3 regions of the Heyndrickxia vini genome follow, and region 3 is predicted to be linked to each of the others. Evidence: riboswitches for the same ligand, from Rfam matches in the RefSeq annotation. Region 3 holds a riboswitch; each other region holds the start of a gene.
What was found. Region 3 has a riboswitch for thiamine pyrophosphate ahead of I5776_RS19505 (YkoF family thiamine/hydroxymethylpyrimidine-binding protein). Riboswitches for the same ligand answer to the same signal wherever they lie in the genome.
Positions count from the first base shown of each region.

Region 1: another riboswitch for thiamine pyrophosphate. It lies ahead of thiT (energy-coupled thiamine transporter ThiT); the one in region 3 lies ahead of I5776_RS19505 (YkoF family thiamine/hydroxymethylpyrimidine-binding protein).
Region 2: another riboswitch for thiamine pyrophosphate. It lies ahead of thiD (bifunctional hydroxymethylpyrimidine kinase/phosphomethylpyrimidine kinase); the one in region 3 lies ahead of I5776_RS19505 (YkoF family thiamine/hydroxymethylpyrimidine-binding protein).

Region 1 is NZ_CP065425.1:2,950,293-2,956,717, reverse strand. It holds gene I5776_RS14820 (LSm family protein) at 1-103, shown strand, start outside; gene I5776_RS14815 (ATP-binding protein) at 288-1,394, opposite strand; TPP riboswitch at 1,615-1,719, shown strand; gene thiT (energy-coupled thiamine transporter ThiT) at 1,857-2,432, shown strand; gene I5776_RS14805 (universal stress protein) at 2,465-2,980, opposite strand; gene I5776_RS14800 (transglycosylase domain-containing protein) at 3,172-5,247, shown strand; gene I5776_RS14795 (MFS transporter) at 5,413-6,425, shown strand, end outside.
Region 2 is NZ_CP065425.1:2,106,676-2,113,100, reverse strand. It holds gene I5776_RS10640 (DUF3892 domain-containing protein) at 203-520, shown strand; gene I5776_RS10635 (ABC transporter permease subunit) at 677-1,546, shown strand; gene I5776_RS10630 (ABC transporter permease) at 1,539-2,462, shown strand; gene I5776_RS10625 (hypothetical protein) at 2,548-2,736, shown strand; RNA gene ssrS (6S RNA) at 2,798-2,993, shown strand; TPP riboswitch at 3,142-3,244, shown strand; TPP riboswitch at 3,305-3,405, shown strand; gene thiD (bifunctional hydroxymethylpyrimidine kinase/phosphomethylpyrimidine kinase) at 3,521-4,327, shown strand; gene thiM (hydroxyethylthiazole kinase) at 4,344-5,153, shown strand; gene thiE (thiamine phosphate synthase) at 5,143-5,751, shown strand; gene I5776_RS10600 (YitT family protein) at 5,978-6,425, shown strand, end outside.
Region 3 is NZ_CP065425.1:3,934,895-3,941,319, forward strand. It holds gene I5776_RS19495 (ABC transporter ATP-binding protein) at 1-1,293, opposite strand, end outside; gene I5776_RS19500 (ECF transporter S component) at 1,290-1,868, opposite strand; gene I5776_RS19505 (YkoF family thiamine/hydroxymethylpyrimidine-binding protein) at 1,883-2,476, opposite strand; TPP riboswitch at 2,572-2,682, opposite strand; gene I5776_RS19510 (amino acid permease) at 3,138-4,580, shown strand; gene groL (chaperonin GroEL) at 4,734-6,362, opposite strand; gene groES (co-chaperone GroES) at 6,422-6,425, opposite strand, start outside.

The DNA of each region.
Region 1 (6,425 bases), 980 kb from region 3:
AGGATACGCGTACGGCTGGGGCTGGGGATGGGGTGGATTTGGCTGGGGTGTCGCACTTGGTGCCATAGCTGGATTAGCGATTCTTCCTTGGTTTTTCTGGTAGGACGTTGCCACTTGAAAAAGACTCCCTTTATTAAAAGGGAGTCTTTTGACTTAAACTTCAAGACTTTCCCTACGATAAGTCAACATCGATTCGCCTTACATCGCCAGTGTTTTCTTTATCTCAGTCAAAGTCCTTCTAGTTTTTACGTCGATGAACAAGGTGGATGCGCTTTATTCAATATTTTTTATAATAATGGGAAAATAATTGTAAAAATAGTCCAATCATCGTTAGATTGACAAGTTAAAGTTCCACCGTGTTTTTCAATTGTATTTTTGGAAACATACAAACCGAGTCCTGTTCCACTTTTTTTTGTTGTAACAAAGGGCTCAAAAATCGTATCGACCATTGCTTCGGGTATCTTTGGTCCATTATTGCTGATATCAATAATGACAGAGGTTTCTGTTATATCTAATTCAATTTGGATAATCGGATTCTCCACTCTTTTAAGTACATCAACTGCATTAAAAATAATATTAATAAGTACCTGTCTTATTTCATCTTTAAAGCCTTGTATACTAATTTCATGTAAATAATGTTTTTGGATATCAACATTTACTTCTAAAATACGAGGATACAAAAAGGATAAGACTTCTTCAATTAAATCATTTAATGAAAAAGAGGTCATTTCACTCGACACAATTTCTTTTTTTGATAGCATAAGAAATTGTGAGATACTAAATTTTAATTGCTCAAGTTCATTAGAAATAATATCCAAATAAGGTAATTGTGGATTTTCGGAACGTAATAATTGCACAAATCCGTGAATGGAAGTTAACGGATTACGAAATTCATGAACAAAGCTGGATGTCATTTGCCCTAGAAGTGTTAGACGTTCATGATGTGTCGTGTTTATGTATTCATTTTTCTTATCAATGATTTGATCTTTAACATTGGAATAATATGTAACAACATAAAATAATAATTTATCAAAAGCATAATTAATCTTATCAATGTAGGCGTGTACATCGTTCAAATTTAAATAATCATTATATAAAAATTTAGTAATAATGGATTTACCTATACTTAAATTATAAGTAAGCTCACCTAAATCGACATTTTGATCAAGTTTTTCTTTAGCAAAATTAGATGCAAGGGATTTTAAAAAGTGTTCCAAATTCTCCTTTGATATTGACAATGATTGAATAAAAAAATCATGGCATATATCTTTATTGAAAAACTTGGAATTTAAAGGATTTGACTTGGAGTTTAACAATTGTTCATTCCAAATCACAACAATTTTATCAATATTTCTATCAAAAAATGCAACGATATCTTGTCTAAGCGGTATCACTTTCTCACCTCACTTTCTTCAGAATAGTAATTAGCAAAAATTTCTTTATTTAAAATATATCAAAATATTTAAACAATACCAAGTTAAAGTTATATAAATGTCCTTATAATCTCATAAAATAATAATAAACGAACATATATATTATCGTTAAGAATATGGATATATTTGTTGTCAATGCTTTTAAAAAATAGTATAGTTAATTAGTATTATTAAATAAATATTTTCCCACAAGGGGAGCCTAAATCGGCTGAGAGTGAACGTATGAGTTCTGACCCTATGAACCTGTTAGATAATGCTAGCGCAGGGACTGTGGTTTGATGGAATAGAAAGCAATGCAGCGATTTCCTTAAACCGTCCTGTATTGCTTTTTTTGTGTAAAAAACGCAATACGGTTGTTTTTACATTCCCTCCACGCTTTTGCATAGTCACTCTTCAGACGAAAAGAAAGGAAGGGAATATAACATGAATAAAAAAACTTTGTTTTTAGTAGAAGTAGCTGTTCTAGGAGCTCTTGCTTACTTGCTTGATCTTGTTTCAGCACTTATTTGTAAAGCTATTTGGCCTGAAGGTGGTTCGGTTTCATTAGCTATGATACCGATCTTTTTAATGGCCTATCGCTGGGGCTTAAAAGGCGGGCTGCTAACTGGATTTATATTAGGTGTTCTGCAGGTCGTAACAGGATTTTCTGTGTTTTATCATCCAGTTCAAGGAATTGTCGACTATTTTGTCGCCTTTACAGTGATTGGTTTCGCAGGTGTTTTTGCAAAGAAAATCAAAACATCTATTGAAAACGGAAATACTGGAAGATGGATTACATACACTGTTTTTGGTGTTTTTCTCGGTAGTTTATTACGTTTCCTTGCCCATTTCTACACAGGAATTGTCTTTTTCGGATCGTATGCACCTAAAGGGCAACCGGTTGCATTATATTCATTGATTTATAACGGAACGTATATGTCGATCAATTTTGTCTTAAGCTCGGTACTTGTCATTATGATTTTGTTTATTGCCCCAAGGCTTGTCCAAATAAAAAAATAAAGAAAAGGGGGTACCTAGTAGTTAGGTACCTTTTATTTCACAACTAGAACGTCTCTGGTAGTATTTTTAATAATATTTTCCTCAGTACTTCCAAGAAAAATCCGCTTGAAAATCCCTTCTTCACTCTGACCAACGACAATTAAATCTATTTGATTTGACTCCGAGTATTCGCATATATTCTCGGAAGTCTTTCCATAAAGCGTATCAAAATGAAAGGATATCCCTTTAGGTTGTAAAATCTCATCAACTTCCGCATGAAGATCGGGTTCATCATCTTGTATAAAGTGTTTTGTATTTTCTTGAATCGAATGTTCAGGGGGAAGGTGTGTGGCATAGACACCACCATCTGAACGTGGGATAGCAGTATATCCAGACTTACCCAAGCTATCTTCCGGCAGTGGCGTATCGATGGAATGGGAAGTTCCGTTTATTACTTGAACAACACTTAATTGACAGTTTGGATTTAATAAATATAAATTTGCCGCAATTTCTAATGCTTTTCTACTACCGTCTGAGTTATCAAAGCAAACTAAAATATGATGATACATATTTATCAGCTCCTCTTTAAATTACTTACTATATACCCTTTATACATTGCAATTAACACTCAAATAAATGCTTTATATTACAAAATTATTACAAAGTAAATTAATTTTCATTGATTTTTCTAATCTAAAATAATATGCTTTACGTTAGAAATAGGTGTATTAATTTTTACTAATTGAAAGCAGGGAAAAGTATGGAATGGTTACAGCGATTTCGTGAAGCTGTAAAGAAATTTTGGAAAAAGGCACATATGAATCAAATAATTATTCTAGTAGGCTCAGTAACCCTATTAGCGTTTCTTGCCTTTTTTGGATATTTTGCAGCTACGGCTAATGTTGAGTCTTTGAAAAAGGGCTTAGCACAATCGACTGTTATTTACGATAAAGACGGAGATGTTGCAAGCAAAATCTCCGCAAACCGAACAGAAGGCGTTTCGATAAAAAAAATGCCTCAACATTTAAAAGATGCAATTGTTGCTATTGAAGACCATCGTTTTTACCAACATGGTGGTTTTGATGTGAAAGGAATAACTAGTGCACTCTTTAAAAACTTTACTGCAGGTGGCATAACAGCTGGGGGAAGTACAATTACCCAACAGCTAACTAAAAATGCCTTGTTGTCAGATGAAAGAACATATAAGCGTAAAATCGAAGAACTGTTTTTAGCAATAGAAATCGAAAAAAAATATACTAAAGACGATATTTTAGAAATGTATTTAAATCAAGTTTATTTTGGACATGGTGCATGGGGAGTTCAAAAAGCTGCCCAACGGTATTTTGGTAAAGATGTAGAAGATATTAATCTTAGTGAGGCAGCCGCACTTGCGGGAATTGTAAATGCGCCATCTGCACTCGATCCTTATTATCATATGGATCGAACGATAAAGCGCAGAAACATCGTTCTTGGGGCAATGAAACAATATGGCTACATCACGAAAAAACAATTCGGCGATGCTAAAAAAGAACAATTAGTACTTGATGATCAACAGAAAGATCCATTGAAAGGAAAATATCCTTATTATGTTGATGCGGTCTTAGCAGAAGCGACAGATAAATTCGGATTGACGCAAGATGAAATTATGACCCGTGGTTATCGTATTTACACAGAAATGGATCAAAATATACAATCTTCGTTGGAAAATGTATATAACAATAATTATAATTTTCCTCAAGGGAGAGGCGGTCAAATTGTACAAAGTGGTTCAATCCTGCTAGATCCAAAAACCGGTGGAATTCGTGGGTTAGTCGGTGGCAGAGGGGAAAAGGTTTTTCGTGGTTTTAATCGAGCGACACAATTAAGACGGTCACCGGGATCGACCTTTAAGCCATTAGCAGTGTATACACCGGCTTTAGAAGAAGGTTATAAGCCTGATTCAATGTTGAAGGATGAAAAGATGACATTTGGTCATAATTACTCACCGACAAATTATAACGGCCAATATCAAGGTGAAGTACCGATGTATAAGGCAGTGGAAGACTCGATTAATATTCCGGCTGTTTGGTTATTAAATGAGATTGGTATTGATAAAGGAATGGACGCTGTCAAGAGATTTGGCATTCCATTAACAGATGAAGATCGAAATTTAAGCATTGCACTTGGCGGATTAACAAAAGGAGTATCTCCTTTACAAATGGCTGAGGCGTATTCGGCATTTGCCAACGAAGGCAAACGTGAAGATGGGCACATCATTACTAAAATTGTTGGCCCGACAGGAAAAATTATTGTTGAAAGAAAACCAAAAGTAACAAAAGTAACGGATAAGAAAACAGCTGATAAAATGACATCGATGCTTTTAAATGTAATGGAAACCGGGACAGGTAAAGGTGCAAAAGTTTCGGGCTATCAAATGGCAGGTAAAACGGGATCAACACAAGTTCCATATGATAATATAGACGGAACGGCTGACCAATGGTTTGTCGGTTATACTCCTAATCTTGTCGGTGCTGTTTGGATTGGCTATGATAAAACCGATCGAGAGCATTATTTATATGGGTTAAGTGCCCAAGGCGTTGTTCCTGTTTTTCAATCAATTATGCAAAACACGTTAAAATACACGAAAGCGGAAAAATTTGATACAGAATCGATAAATAGCCAAATCCAAAAAAAATATGAATCAGATCACCCAATTAAAACGAAAGCAAAAGAAATAAATGAAAAGTTGAAACAAGGTACAGAAAAACTCAAAGAAAAACTAGAAGATGGAAAAAGTGAATGGAAAATCCTTGAAGAGAAAATAAAAGAAAAAATTAAAAAATTCAAAGGTGAATAACCTTCAAACTAAGTACAGTTTGGAGGTTTTTTTTGTTTATCATTAGTATAGTGGGACGAATTGAAATCAGACTATAGACCGAGAAAAGAACCTTCACAAGATCCTGCCATTAATCAAAATCCATACTTATAATAAAGGAAAATTATATAAAAATGAGGTATGAAAATGAAAAAATTTAAGGAAATATTTAAAAATCCTATTTTTGTTAAGCTGTTTTTTGCGAATTTCACCTCACAAATGGGCAGTGTCATCGGGATTACAGCATTTACATTTTATTTACTCGATCGTTTCTCCAATCAGCCAGCCTATGCATCTGTTGCCGAGATGATGTACTCGCTGCCAACATTAGCCGTATTCTTTATCGTTGGTGTATTGGCGGATCGTATGGATCGGCAAAAAATCGCCTATCATTGTGATACGCTAAGTGCATTTCTATCCATCGTCTTAATAGGGGCAATCTATATTGGGTGGATGCCGTTAATCTTTGCTGTACTTTTTCTAAGAAGTGCTATTTCTAAATTTTTCTTTCCGGCTGAAAGTGGAATCTTACAAGGTGTTTTATCAAAGGATGATTATGCTACGTCAGCGGGATTAAATCAAATGGTTTCTAGTTTATTTATGTTGTTTGGCAGTGCATTAGGGATTCTTGCTTACCGCTTTACAGGTGTGTATGGTGCAATTGTTATTGATTCTCTCTCATTTATCATCAGTGGACTTTTGATGAGAGCATGCAAAATTCCCGAAGAGGTTAGATTACCAAATGGTCATCATAAATGGAAGGACTTGAATATTAGTTTTGTCTTTAAAGATTTTAAAACAGGTGCATTTTATATTCTTAAAAACAAGCTACTGCGTTCACTAATTATCGGATTTTGCATTTTTGGAATTGTTAATGGCGGTTTTTCAGTCATGCCAATATTTATTTTAAAATATAAGCTAGCACCGCAAAACTATGAGGAGTATTCCGTAATACTAGGTGTGGTTTTCGGAACCGGAGTTTTAATTGGCAGTATAATTTCTTCGCTCATCATTCAAAAAGTTAAATTCTATCAAGCAATGATTGTGGGACTTATTATTACTGGTACGTTTGTTGTCCTATCAGGTTATGCCAATAATTTAATGCTGTTTTTCGTATTAATCTTTATCTCAGCAATAACATTGCCATTAGTAAATATCGC
Region 2 (6,425 bases), 1.8 Mb from region 3:
AAAATTAAATATTCAAACGATAGCCTTTAATTGGAATTATTGATTAAAGATCTCGCAAAATCGCCCCAATTTCTATTTTATATAAATTTAATCATTCTGTACATCATGACAAAAGTAGGGTTTTTTTAATATGTAAAAACTTCAACTACATAGTTTTAAGGGTAGATGATGATAATAATTGTATATTTTGGAGGTGTTTACTTTGGAATCAAAGGATTTTGAAGAAATTTATAAACAATATAAACAACAAGGAGAAACAAATGCCAAAATGGAAATGTTAGATGAAGGTAATAAAAGTAACAAAGAAAAAATAATTGCTGTAAGAAAAAATGATGATGGGGATATTATCGCCATAAAAACAAACGGCGGAAGAGAATTAGACTATATAAGTGCATTGGAAGAGGCTAAATCTGGGAAATTAGCTCATGTTGATGTTTTTCACAAGTATGGGAGAGATATATTAAGAAGTGAACCAGATGGAATAAAGGATAATAATTTAGATGAATTACCGACTTTTTAAGTAGACTAAACGAATGTTGCCATGAATAATATTCATGGCAACATTCACTTTTTATAAAGAAAAATAATGAAGGACTATTAAAAATAGTATAAAAATTCAACCTATTTTGGTAAAATATAATCTATATTGACTAATAATGAGGTGAAGGTGAGATGTTTGATAAAAAGATTAATGCAATTTATTTTAATAGTTGTAATCATCTTTATAGTCACTAGTATTCCATCTATGTTTGGAATTAGTAACAAACACGGAGAAGCAATTTTAGAATTTCATCCCGAAGATATGTTTATGAATATTCCAACATTCTTCACATCACTTCAAGTTGGAACTTTTGGTACATATAGTATAAATGGTGTCGCACACTCTGTGTTGAACGATATTCAATCATTTTCAAAAAACTCGGCAATTCTTTTGTTTTCAAGCATCTTAGTCGCTTTATTATTTTCTCTTATCTTCGGTGTTTTTCTAAGTTACTTAAAGATGACAAAACTGTTTCGTTGGTTCATAAATATATTTTCCATTATTCCCGACTTTATCATTATTATTTTTTCCATTGCCGTAGCGGTTGAATTTTACAAATGGACGAATATTCGTGTCATTACGTTATCACCATTTTCTGAATCAGTTAATTTGTGGTTTCCAATTTCCATCCTTTCATTAATGCCAACATTTTATTTATTTAAAATGATTTCTTCAAGATATATAGAATTGTCTGGTATGGAATACATAAGAACTGCCGTCGGCAAAGGGCTGGATAGACACTATATTAACGGTCGACATATATTGAAAAACTTAATTCCTTATATATTTGCTGATTTAAAAAAAGCTCTTTCATTTACAATAGGAAATTTATTTATTATCGAATATTTATTTAATATTAAAGGATTAACCATTTTTATATTTGCTGATTATCAGTTTCAGAAAGTCTTTTTATCATTGTTAATCTTATTAGCAATTGCAACACTTTGTTATTTGTTTATAAAATTACTTTTCTATATGATTGAGCGGGTGTTTATCAATGCATAAAAAAAGAACATGGAATCCGTATTTAATCATCAGTACCATTATGGTGTTATTTTTATGCGGGATTTCAATATTTGGTCCATTGCTTGCCCCTCATAAATTAACAGACAGTATTACGATCTATCAATACGGAGAAAAAAATATGGCATTTCCACCCCTAGCTCCGTTTACATACAAGGAATATCCGTTAGGAACAGATAAATGGGGATATGATTTACTTACATTATTAATTTATGGTGCGAAATATACTGTTTTTATTGCGATATCAATTGCTTTATTAAAAATCATTTTAGGGTTGGGAATTGGATTATTTACAGGGATTATGAAAAAGAGGTTGCATTTTTGGGAGTCATTTGAAAATTCCTTATCGTATCTCCCATCATTTTTAATCATATATTTTATTTTATGGCCGATTTCTTTTAATCCAAATATTAGACCTCTATCATTAATCGTCGTTTTTATCATCGTATCGACGATAATCGGAATTCCGAGTGTGGCAGCATCGATTCGTGAAAAAACGGTTCAAGTATATCGCTCACCTTTTATCGAATCCGCGATCACAACAGGAACGTCAAAGTGGGGAATCATTAATAATCATATCATTCCGCATTTAAAAGAGGATATTGTCATATTATTTGTTCTTGAAATTGTTACAGCGATCACTGTGATGGGACAATTAGCATTATTCAATATTTTTATAGGGGGAACGAAGCTAGAAACCTCACCAACTTTATATCATTCAATTACGAAAGAATGGGCGGGTTTAGTAGGACAGGCAAGGGATAATTTGTGGGGAAACCATTTCGTTCTTTTCATTCCATTAGTATGCTTACTGTTTGCGATTGTATCATTTCAACTTTTAGCCGTTGGATTGAAAAAACATTATAACCGAAGATATAAAACAAGTCAGTGGATTTAGACAACCACCCTCAATAATTTCAAAATATTATTGCACATGCATTCATAAAAATGACATGATAGCATAAAAATTAGGGGGATTTTACATGACACAAGAAAATGAACAATTAAAATATGAAATTCAAGAACTGCGAAATCAAGTAAATCAGTTATCTGCACAGGTAGAAATATTAAAAGATCAAAAAAGTCGTCCGGCATTGTCAACAGGTCTTGTCGGACAAATTGGGGGGATCTTATTAGGTGCGATTGTTTTAATAGGTATTTTTTGGAGGTAGTTTTATTATTCCAGGAAATCATTTCACTTGAAAAAATAATTATAATAAAGTAATATAACAATACAAGCTGCATTGTACGTATTGATAATAAAGTTTTAACCTTTAAGCTGTAACAGGGAGTTTTATATTGAAACTGGAATGACAAGCTTTCGCCTATATGGCATGGAAGACAAGCAAGAACGTTTCTGCAAACACCCACTTTGAGGAGTGGTGGTTTAAAACTTTCTTACTACTCATACGGCAAAGGCGGCCCTTAATTGACAACTCATAAATCAGTTTCCAGTCGGGAGCTGATTTTTTTGTGCAAAGAATAGTGTTTAGAATATTACTAATAACCAAATGTTAAATATGCAAAAATACTCTTTCTTTTCATCTAATTTATGCTAACATATACTTAAATGAATAGTTTTTCACTAGGGGAGTCTAAATAAGACTGAGACAGAGATGTTCTGGACCCTTTGAACTTGATCCAGTTTATGCTGGCGTAAGGAAGTGGGAGTATGAGAAATAATTCAATTCTGCCCATCTAAAAACTTACGATGGGCTTTTTTGTGTACAATTTCATAATTTTTTCTGCTAGGGGAGCCATAGGCTGAGAGATATCATTGATTGAAACCCTTTGTACCTGATCCGGATTATGCCGGCGTAGGGAAGCGGTCTAAATAGCTATTCTGTATATTCTAGTTACAGTTCAGTTATTGCCGCTTTCTATTGTGGAAAGCGGCTTTTTTGTAGGAAAAAGAAGAGCTTCCTAACAAAAATCAAACGTTTGGAGGAATCGTTCATGAAAACAGCACTTACAATCGCAGGATCTGATTCAGGAGGTGGAGCTGGGATACAAGCAGATATTAAAACATTTTCTTCCTTAGGTGTGTTTGGAATGTCGGTTATTACCGCAGTTACTGCCCAAAACACAACGGAAGTAAAATCTGTGCAAATGATTGATTCACAAATGATCCGTGATCAAATATCTGCTATTTTCAATGACATTCCGGTTGATGCAGTTAAAATTGGAATGCTCGGAACGGAAGAGAATGTTACCGTAGTTGCAAAGGAATTAATTACGTATCATCCGCAGCATATCATCCTTGATCCAGTAATGATATCGAAAGGTGGTCACCATTTATTGCAGCAAAATGCGATTGAAGCGTTAAAAGAAAAATTGCTGCCAATTGTCACACTAATTACACCTAATATACCTGAAGCTGAATGTTTAACAGATAGTAGAATTTGTACGATTGAAGACATGTATCACGCTTGCCTCAAATTAAAGGAACTTGGTGCTAAAAATGTTTTATTAAAAGGTGGCCATTTAGAAGGAGATCCTAATGATTTATTTTTTGACGGAAATCAATTTACATGGCTATACGGGAAAAGAATTCATACGAAAAATGTTCATGGAACAGGGTGTACGTTATCTTCAGCGATCGCGGCTTTTATAGCTCAGGAAGAAACGCTATTGAGCGCAGTTAAAAAGGCAAAAGATTATATTACGGTAGCTATTGAACATAGCCTTGAAATAGGTAATGGACATGGTCCAACAAACCATTTCTTCCAATTATATGAGCGTGCTGGACTAGTAGACAAATAATAGTGGAGGTTTTCCAATGGAAATTTCAAAAATGACACGGTTATTGACATTAGTTAAAGAAAAAAAACCACTTATTCACCATATGACAAATGTCGTAACTATAAATGATTGTGCTAATGTCACACTAGCAATCGGAGCTTCACCAGTAATGGCGACCGAAATGAAAGAGGTAGAAGAGATGATTCATCTAGCTGATGCCTTAATTATCAACTTAGGAACGATTCATGATCTTGTTTTCGAATCCATGCTGCATGCGGGAATCGCTGCTAATAAAAAAGGAATTCCAGTTGTATTGGATCCTGTCGGTGTTGGCGCAACAACTTATCGAACAGAACGATCTATGGAACTATTAGAAAAAGTAAAGATGGCAATCATCCGTGGGAATAGCAGTGAAATACATACATTAATTGGTGGTACAGGTGGAACAAAAGGAGTCGACGCGGGTGAAGGATCTGTACCATCGATTGAAATAGCTCAGCAAGCTGCCAATGCATTCCAATGTGTTGTTGGCATAAGCGGCAAAGTAGACGTCGTATCCAACGGAAGTAAGAACTATTTCCTATCAAATGGAGATGAAAAGTTAACAAGAATAACTGGAACGGGATGTATGTCTACTTCACTCATAGGAAGTATATCTGCCGTCGCATCTGATCATTTAGAAGCTGCCATAACCGGAATGTCAATTATGTCTCTTTCGGGAGAGCGTGCAACACAACACTTGGAAATAAACGAGGGAATTGGAACATATAAATTAAAGCTGATGGATGAAATCTTTCGAATGAACGAGGAAATTCTTGCTAAAGAGGTGCAAATACGTGAATGTTAATTACAATCTTTATTTAGTTACCGATGAACGAACTCCAATAGGCGAACTTTTATCAATTGTTGAAGAAGCTGTACAAGGTGGAGTGACGATCGTTCAACTTCGTGAAAAGGACACCGATGGACTCGCATTTTATAAAAAAGCAATACATCTAAAAGCGTTGTTAAAAAGCTATCAAGTGCCTTTAATCATAAATGATCGTGTTGATATTGCGTTAGCGGTAGGGGCTGATGGCATCCATGTTGGTCAAAACGATATGCCGCTTTCTGCCTTAAAGCGAATAGTTCCCCGGTCAATGATTATTGGCGTTTCTGCGCAAACGGTCGAACAAGCACAATTAGCGGAAAAAAATGGAGCTGATTATATTGGAATAGGGTCTGCCTTTTCTACAAAAACAAAACAGGATGCAATTGTGTTACCTAAAAAAACGTTAAAAGCTGTTAGAGATTCCGTAAACATACCAGCTGTAGCAATTGGTGGAATAACTTTAGAAAATGTTCAGCAACTAAAAGAAATAAATTTTTCTGGAATTGCGGTAGTTTCCGCAATTATGAAAGCAAAAAATCCGAAGGAAGCAGCAAAAAAATTTATAAATAGATAATATTAAATTGTATCGTGCAAAAAAAGAGAATTTAAAAATGAGCAAGTGAAGCTATTTACCAATAGGAATGGGAATTGTAAGAACACGAGAAGAAATTACTGAGAACTGAAAAAGTAGGTGCTGTTAATTACATAGTAAGTCAATATTCGAAATATAAATAAAGGTTTATTTTCCTTGTCCCATCATATATATGAAGTAGGTCATTCGGACAAGGGTGGGAAAAGTAATGAAAAGAATCATCATTATTACTGTTGCTTGTATATTTATTGCTATTGGTATCAATGTATTTATTTTGCCATTACATTTAATAAATGGCGGGATATTCGGTGTCAGTTTACTATTAAAATACCTTTGGGGATTTAAATTAGGTCATCTGATTATCCTTTTAAATACACCGATATATTTATTGGCTCTTACATTTGATAAATCATATTTTATTAATGGCTTGATAGGCATGTGTATTTCATCAATTATGATTGATTTATTTTTCCCACTCGCAGGAATAATCCAGTTACCAATCCTTCTAAGTGCGATTTTGGGCGGTCTATGTATAGGGATTGGAGTAGGAATTATGTTACGACATCATACAAGTCCCGGTGGTGTCGACCTATTAGCTTTATTAATATCAAAATGGTCGTCAATTAATCCTGGTATTATAATATTCATCATTGATG
Region 3 (6,425 bases):
ACTTAATGTGAAGGGATTATGATCCTTTAACCCAAGTAAACGAAAATCTGAAAGAATATTAGAAACGATTAAGTCTATTTCTTCTATATTTTTCATTCTTGGTCCAAATGCGATTTCTTCGAAAACTGTATCCGCAATAAATTGATGCTCTGGGTTTTGAAAAACGTAACCTATTGAATTTAGCTTTACCTTTTCATCTAAATCCTTAAACGCTTTGTTCTTATAGTAAATCTCTCCTTGTTTTTCCTTAAGAAGTCCCGCCAACAACAAGGTTAATGTAGATTTACCTGCACCATTTGGTCCTACTATCGCTGTCCACTCACCCTTATTTAATGATAAATGAATATGGTTTGAAATTTTCTTCTCTCCCCGGGAAAAAGATACGTTTTCCATTCGGATTAACGGCGATGATGAGATATCATTCATTGCCTGTAATGGAAAAAAACCATTTATCTCATCTAACTCTTCCATTAATTCATCCACTGTTATGGGATAAAAGTTTTCTTTCACCTGTTGACCGAATACTGTCACCTTCGGAAGACATATGCCAAAGTCTTTCATATCATCAAAATGAAGAACCAATCCTTTTTTCAATGAACCATCATACAACAGTTGCCCCGATTGTGTAAAAACAAGGGTACGGTCAATAAAAGGAACCCAATAATCAAGTTTATGCTCAATAACGATAAGGGAAAAATCTAATTCTCTTTGCAGTCTATCAATCGTTACGACAAATTCTTTTGTCGCCATTGGATCTAGCAAGGCAGTGGGTTCATCAAGAATCATCAATTCCGGTTCCATCGCCATCACACATGCAAGTGCCAGCTTTTGCTTCATTCCGCCTGATAAAGTAGAAATATAAGCTTTTTTATACTCTTCTAAACCAACTAATGAAAGCGACCATTCTATTTTTTGTTTCATTTCTTCTTTAGGTATTTTTATATTTTCTAAGCCAAATGCGATTTCATCCTCTACAGTGAGCATACAAAATTGGGAATCCGGATCTTGAAATACTACGCCAATTCGGCTGCTTAATTGCCCCGGTTCATAAGATTGAATCTCTTTCCCTACATATTTAATACTTCCCGTTCTGTCCCCTTCAATTGAATTTGGAATCAGCCCGTTTAAACAAAGTGCTAACGAACTTTTCCCGGAGCCACTTGGTCCTAATAATAGAAGTTTTTCACCTTTATTTATGGAAAAGGAGATATTGTTTATAATCGATTGCTCCTCATAAGATACTGAAAGATTCCTAACTTCTAATAAGGGTTCCCGTATCTCCATTTCAATCATGCCACTTTTCTCTTTTTTATCTCTTTGCCTAATGGCATTCCATTAAGCACTCCTGTTTGTGCCAATCCTTCACTTATATATTTACCTAATAATCCTGCAAGGAGCGCACCAGAAACCATTCGTATCGCCAGCATGGATAAAACATATGATGTGGATAGCGTTGCGAATCCCGAGATAAAATATCCCCATGCAAAACTAAATAGAGCCGAGCCAACTCCAGCAAGCATTAACACCCATGTTGAATAACGCTTCCAGCCAGTTGCGGCAAACACTACCTCAGCACCTAAACCTTGGATCATTCCAGAGATTAATAGTCTTGGACCAACCGCATTTCCTATTAAGATTTCCACAAATGCTGCAATCGTTTCCGACAAAATAGCTGCACCCGGCTTGCGAATAATATTGGCAACAATGATAGAAACGATGAACCATATCCCAAATATCGGTTCATACCCGATCGGTCCAACTAACCCAAAAAAAATATTCCCTACTTGGGTAAATAATAAATATACGATGGCAAAGACAATCCCTAACACTGACATCACAACAATTTCACGCAGACTCCATTTAGACATCATTTTTCCCTCCCCTATTTCTTCTTAGTCGAAGGACTATTCGCCGAAATATTCACTGTCATTGTTACATGCTTAACTTTTTCCTGTGAGTAATGAAAGGCCCGCTCAAGTGTTGTAAACACATCGTGCGCATCCCCGTCCAATCTGCTGGCATAGTGAATTCCAGCAGTAAATGTGTTTTGTTGTTTGGCAATTTCCACAACATCTGCAATGATTTGCATATAGTTTTCATTATTCATTGGATATAACGCAAACTGTGTAGGTGCTTCAATATGAATATTTTTTACTCTGTCTTCATTCATCCGAACATCGTCCTCAGACATATACACATCTCCATCTGAATCTCCCGGGCATCCTATTGAAAATGTTCCATTCAATACAACATGTTTTTTAGTATTTGCCGCAATTAAATAGATCGTTTTTGCTACGTCAAAAACATGATCCATTTTTCCGCGAATCACTGTACTAATATCATCTGTTTTTACCCATACTTTAGAGGTGTCAACTTGTTGAAGCGTAGATAAAATTATATCTACAAAATTATCCGCCATCGGATAAAGGGAAAAACGAAAACCTACAATTCTACTTGTTCCACATACTTCTGTCATAACCATTCTCCTCTCTTTTTTGGAGAATAAAAAAACTGCATCTCTAGGAAGATGCAGTAGTATACGAAAAGATGCAAATCAATGAATGATCTTACACCAATACTACTACACTTCCCCACGCTAGTATTATCTAGATCGGGTAATAAGGGATCGGAACGCACTTCCACGTTCACATCTCAGCTTTTTCAGCACCCCTAGTGTAGATAGGTCATATGCAGTTTTATTATTCGCCCTAATCATACATGAGAGATAATCGTATGTAAAGATACTTTGTAATCATTTATTCAATAACTATTCTAAAAAAATATTGTACATGCAATTTAATTCATCCACATGGTAAAATATACAGCTTTCTATTTTCAATCTTTTCGGTTTATGATATCTTTATATAGTTATTAATATAACTTTTTATTTATAAATATCCATTGGTTTTATTCGATGTTGATTTCCGCTGCAGGTGCTCGCTTTCCGCGGGCGGTTCGGGAGCCTCCTCGACGCTTATCGCGCTGCGGGGTCTCCCGTATACCGTTTTTCCCGCAGGAGTCTCGCACCTTCCGCTCCAATCAACAAGGCGCCATAATTAACATTGAACTTTAACAAAGCCATTTGTTTAAATATGGTTAATTTAAGGGTATGAATGGAATACGGAGGGTTTATATAGATGGAAAATCAAAATGGTGGCTTACAACGGAGTTTAAAAGCACGGCATTTAACGATGATTTCATTAGGTGGTTCAATTGGAACCGGGCTATTTCTTGGAAGTGGATCTGCTATTTATCAAGCAGGACCTGGCGGCGCATTGCTTGCCTATTTGATAATTGGTGTCATGGTGTATTTTATTATGACGAGCCTTGGTGAACTTGCTTCTTTCATGCCAACAAGTGGGGCATTTAGCACCTATGCTACCCGCTTTATCGATCCCGCACTTGGATTTGCATTAGGGTGGAACTATTGGTACAGCTGGGCAATCACACTTGCGGCGGAACTTTCCGCATCAACATTAGTCATGAAATTTTGGTTCCCAGATAGCCCATCTTGGTTATGGAGTGGCCTTTTTATCCTGATTATTTTCGGATTGAATATTCTTTCTGTTAAAGGATACGGAGAAGGCGAATATTGGTTCTCTTTCATTAAAGTAGCTACCATCATTATTTTCATTATTGTAGGTATTTTAATGATATTAGGTATAATGAAAGGTGACGCCATTGGCTTTAAAAACTTCACAATTGGTGACGCACCCTTTCATGGTGGTTTACTTGCAGTTATCGGAGTGTTTCTTACCGCAGGATTTTCTTTTCAAGGAACAGAAATTGTCGGTGTAGCTGCAGGCGAAAGTGAAAATCCGAGAGAAAATGTACCAAAAGCCATCAAAAGTGTATTTTGGAGAATTCTTTTATTTTATGTACTTGCAATTCTAGTTATAGGCTTAATTATTCCTTATACAACTGAAAGCCTACAAAGTGAAGACATCATGGTCAGTCCATTTACGTTAGTGTTCAAAAAGGCTGGGCTCGCATTCGCCGCATCGTTAATGAATGCAGTCATCTTAACGGCAGTATTGTCTGCCGGAAACTCAAGTCTTTATGCATCTACAAGAATTTTATTTGCTATGGCAAAAGAAGGACAAGCTCCTAAGTTTTTTGGAAAGTTAAATAAGCGTGGAGTTCCAGTCGCCGCACTTATTGCAACAACTTTGGTGGGGATGCTCGCATTTTTGGCATCCGCTTTCGGCGATGGGGCGATTTATATGTGGCTGTTAAATGCAGCAGGAATAACGGGATTTATCTTTTGGCTCGGTATTGCTGCCAGTCATTATCGATTTAGGAAGGCTTATATCGCTCAAGGACATTCACTTGAAAAGCTTCCTTACCGAGCAAAACTTTATCCGTTTGGCCCGATTCTCGCATTTGTCGTTGGATTAGTTGTCATATTAGCTCAAGACTATCAAGCCTTTCTCGGAGATAAAATAAATTGGATGGACCTGATCGCCGCTTATCTCGGTATCCCATTATTTATCATCATGTGGCTAGGATATAAATTTATTAAGAAAACAAAAGTGGTTCCATTGAAGGAATGTAAGATTGATATAGATGAGTTTAATTAATGATAAAAATGTATAGTAAGCAGCAGATGCTTTACTATACATTTTTTATTGATATTGTAAAACATGAAACAATTAAAAAAACGTAGGTAATCCACAAAAAAAAATCCTCTAAGATAAAATCTTAGAGGATTTTTTTACTATTGGGCAGATGAATTACATCATGCCGCCCATGCCCATGCCGCCCATATCAGGCATTGCAGGACCTGCATTTTCTTCAGGTTTATCTGCTACAACTGCTTCAGTTGTTAGTAACATAGCCGCTACAGAAGCTGCATTTTGAAGTGCATAACGAGTAACTTTAGTTGGATCAACAATGCCCGCTTCGAACATGTTTACCCATTCACCGTTAGCTGCATTGAAGCCAATACCTACTTGTTCTTTTTTCAAACGATCCACAATTACAGATCCTTCAAGACCAGCATTGTGAGCAATTTGGCGTACTGGTTCTTCCAATGCACGTAGAACGATGTTGATACCTGTTGCAACATCACCTTCAGCGTCAACAGAAGAAACTTTATTGTATACATTTACAAGTGCCGTACCACCACCGGATACGATACCTTCTTCAACAGCCGCACGAGTAGAGTTAAGTGCATCTTCAATACGAAGTTTGCGTTCTTTTAACTCAGTTTCAGTTGCGGCACCAACTTTGATTACTGCTACTCCGCCCGCAAGCTTAGCTAGGCGCTCTTGTAATTTTTCACGGTCAAATTCAGAAGTCGTTTCTTCTAATTGAACACGAATTTGATTTACGCGAGCTGAAATGCTTGCAGAATCGCCTGAACCTTCAACGATTGTTGTGTTTTCTTTTGTAACAACAACTTTAGCAGCGCGTCCAAGAGAATCAATTGTAGCTGTCTTAAGATCAAGTCCTAAATCTTCAGTGATAACTTGACCACCTGTTAGAACAGCGATATCTTCTAACATTGCTTTACGACGGTCACCGAATCCAGGTGCTTTAACAGCAACTGCATTAAATGTTCCACGAAGTTTGTTTACGATAAGTGTTGCTTGTGCTTCACCTTCAACATCCTCAGCAATGATAAGAAGCGGTTTGCCTTGTTGTACCACTTGTTCAAGAACTGGTAAAACTTCTTGAATATTTGTAATCTTTTTATCTGTGATTAAAATATATGGATTTTCAAGAACTGCTTCTAATTTATCTGTATCTGTAACCATGTATGGTGAAACATAGCCACGATCAAATTGCATACCTTCTACAACATCTAATTCAGTTGTGAAGCCTTTTGATTCTTCGATTGTGATAACACCATCGTTTCCAACACGTTCCATTGCTTCAGCAATCAATTGGCCCACTTCTTCATCAGCAGCAGAGATTGCAGCAACTTGTGCAATCGACTCTTTACCTTCGATTGGTTTAGAAATCGCATTAAGTTCTTCAACAGCTGTTTGAACAGCTTTTTCAATTCCTTTACGGATACCCACAGGGTTTGCACCAGCTGTTACGTTTTTCAAGCCTTCACGAATCATGGCTTGAGCAAGTACAGTTGCAGTCGTTGTACCGTCACCAGCAACATCATTTGTTTTGCTTGCAACTTCTGATACAAGTTTAGCACCCATGTTTTCGAATGCATCTTCAAGTTCGATTTCTTTAGCAATCGTTACACCATCATTAGTAATAAGTGGAGAACCAAACTTTTTCTCAAGAACCACGTTACGTCCTTTAGGTCCAAGTGTTACTTTTACAGCATCTGCTAATTTATCAACTCCGCGAAGCATAGCACGGCGTGCATCTTCACTGAATTTAATTTCTTTTGCCATTTGAAATTACCTCCTCGATCTTCTTTAATGATGTATTTATTTTCGAAAATGGTAAATAACTAT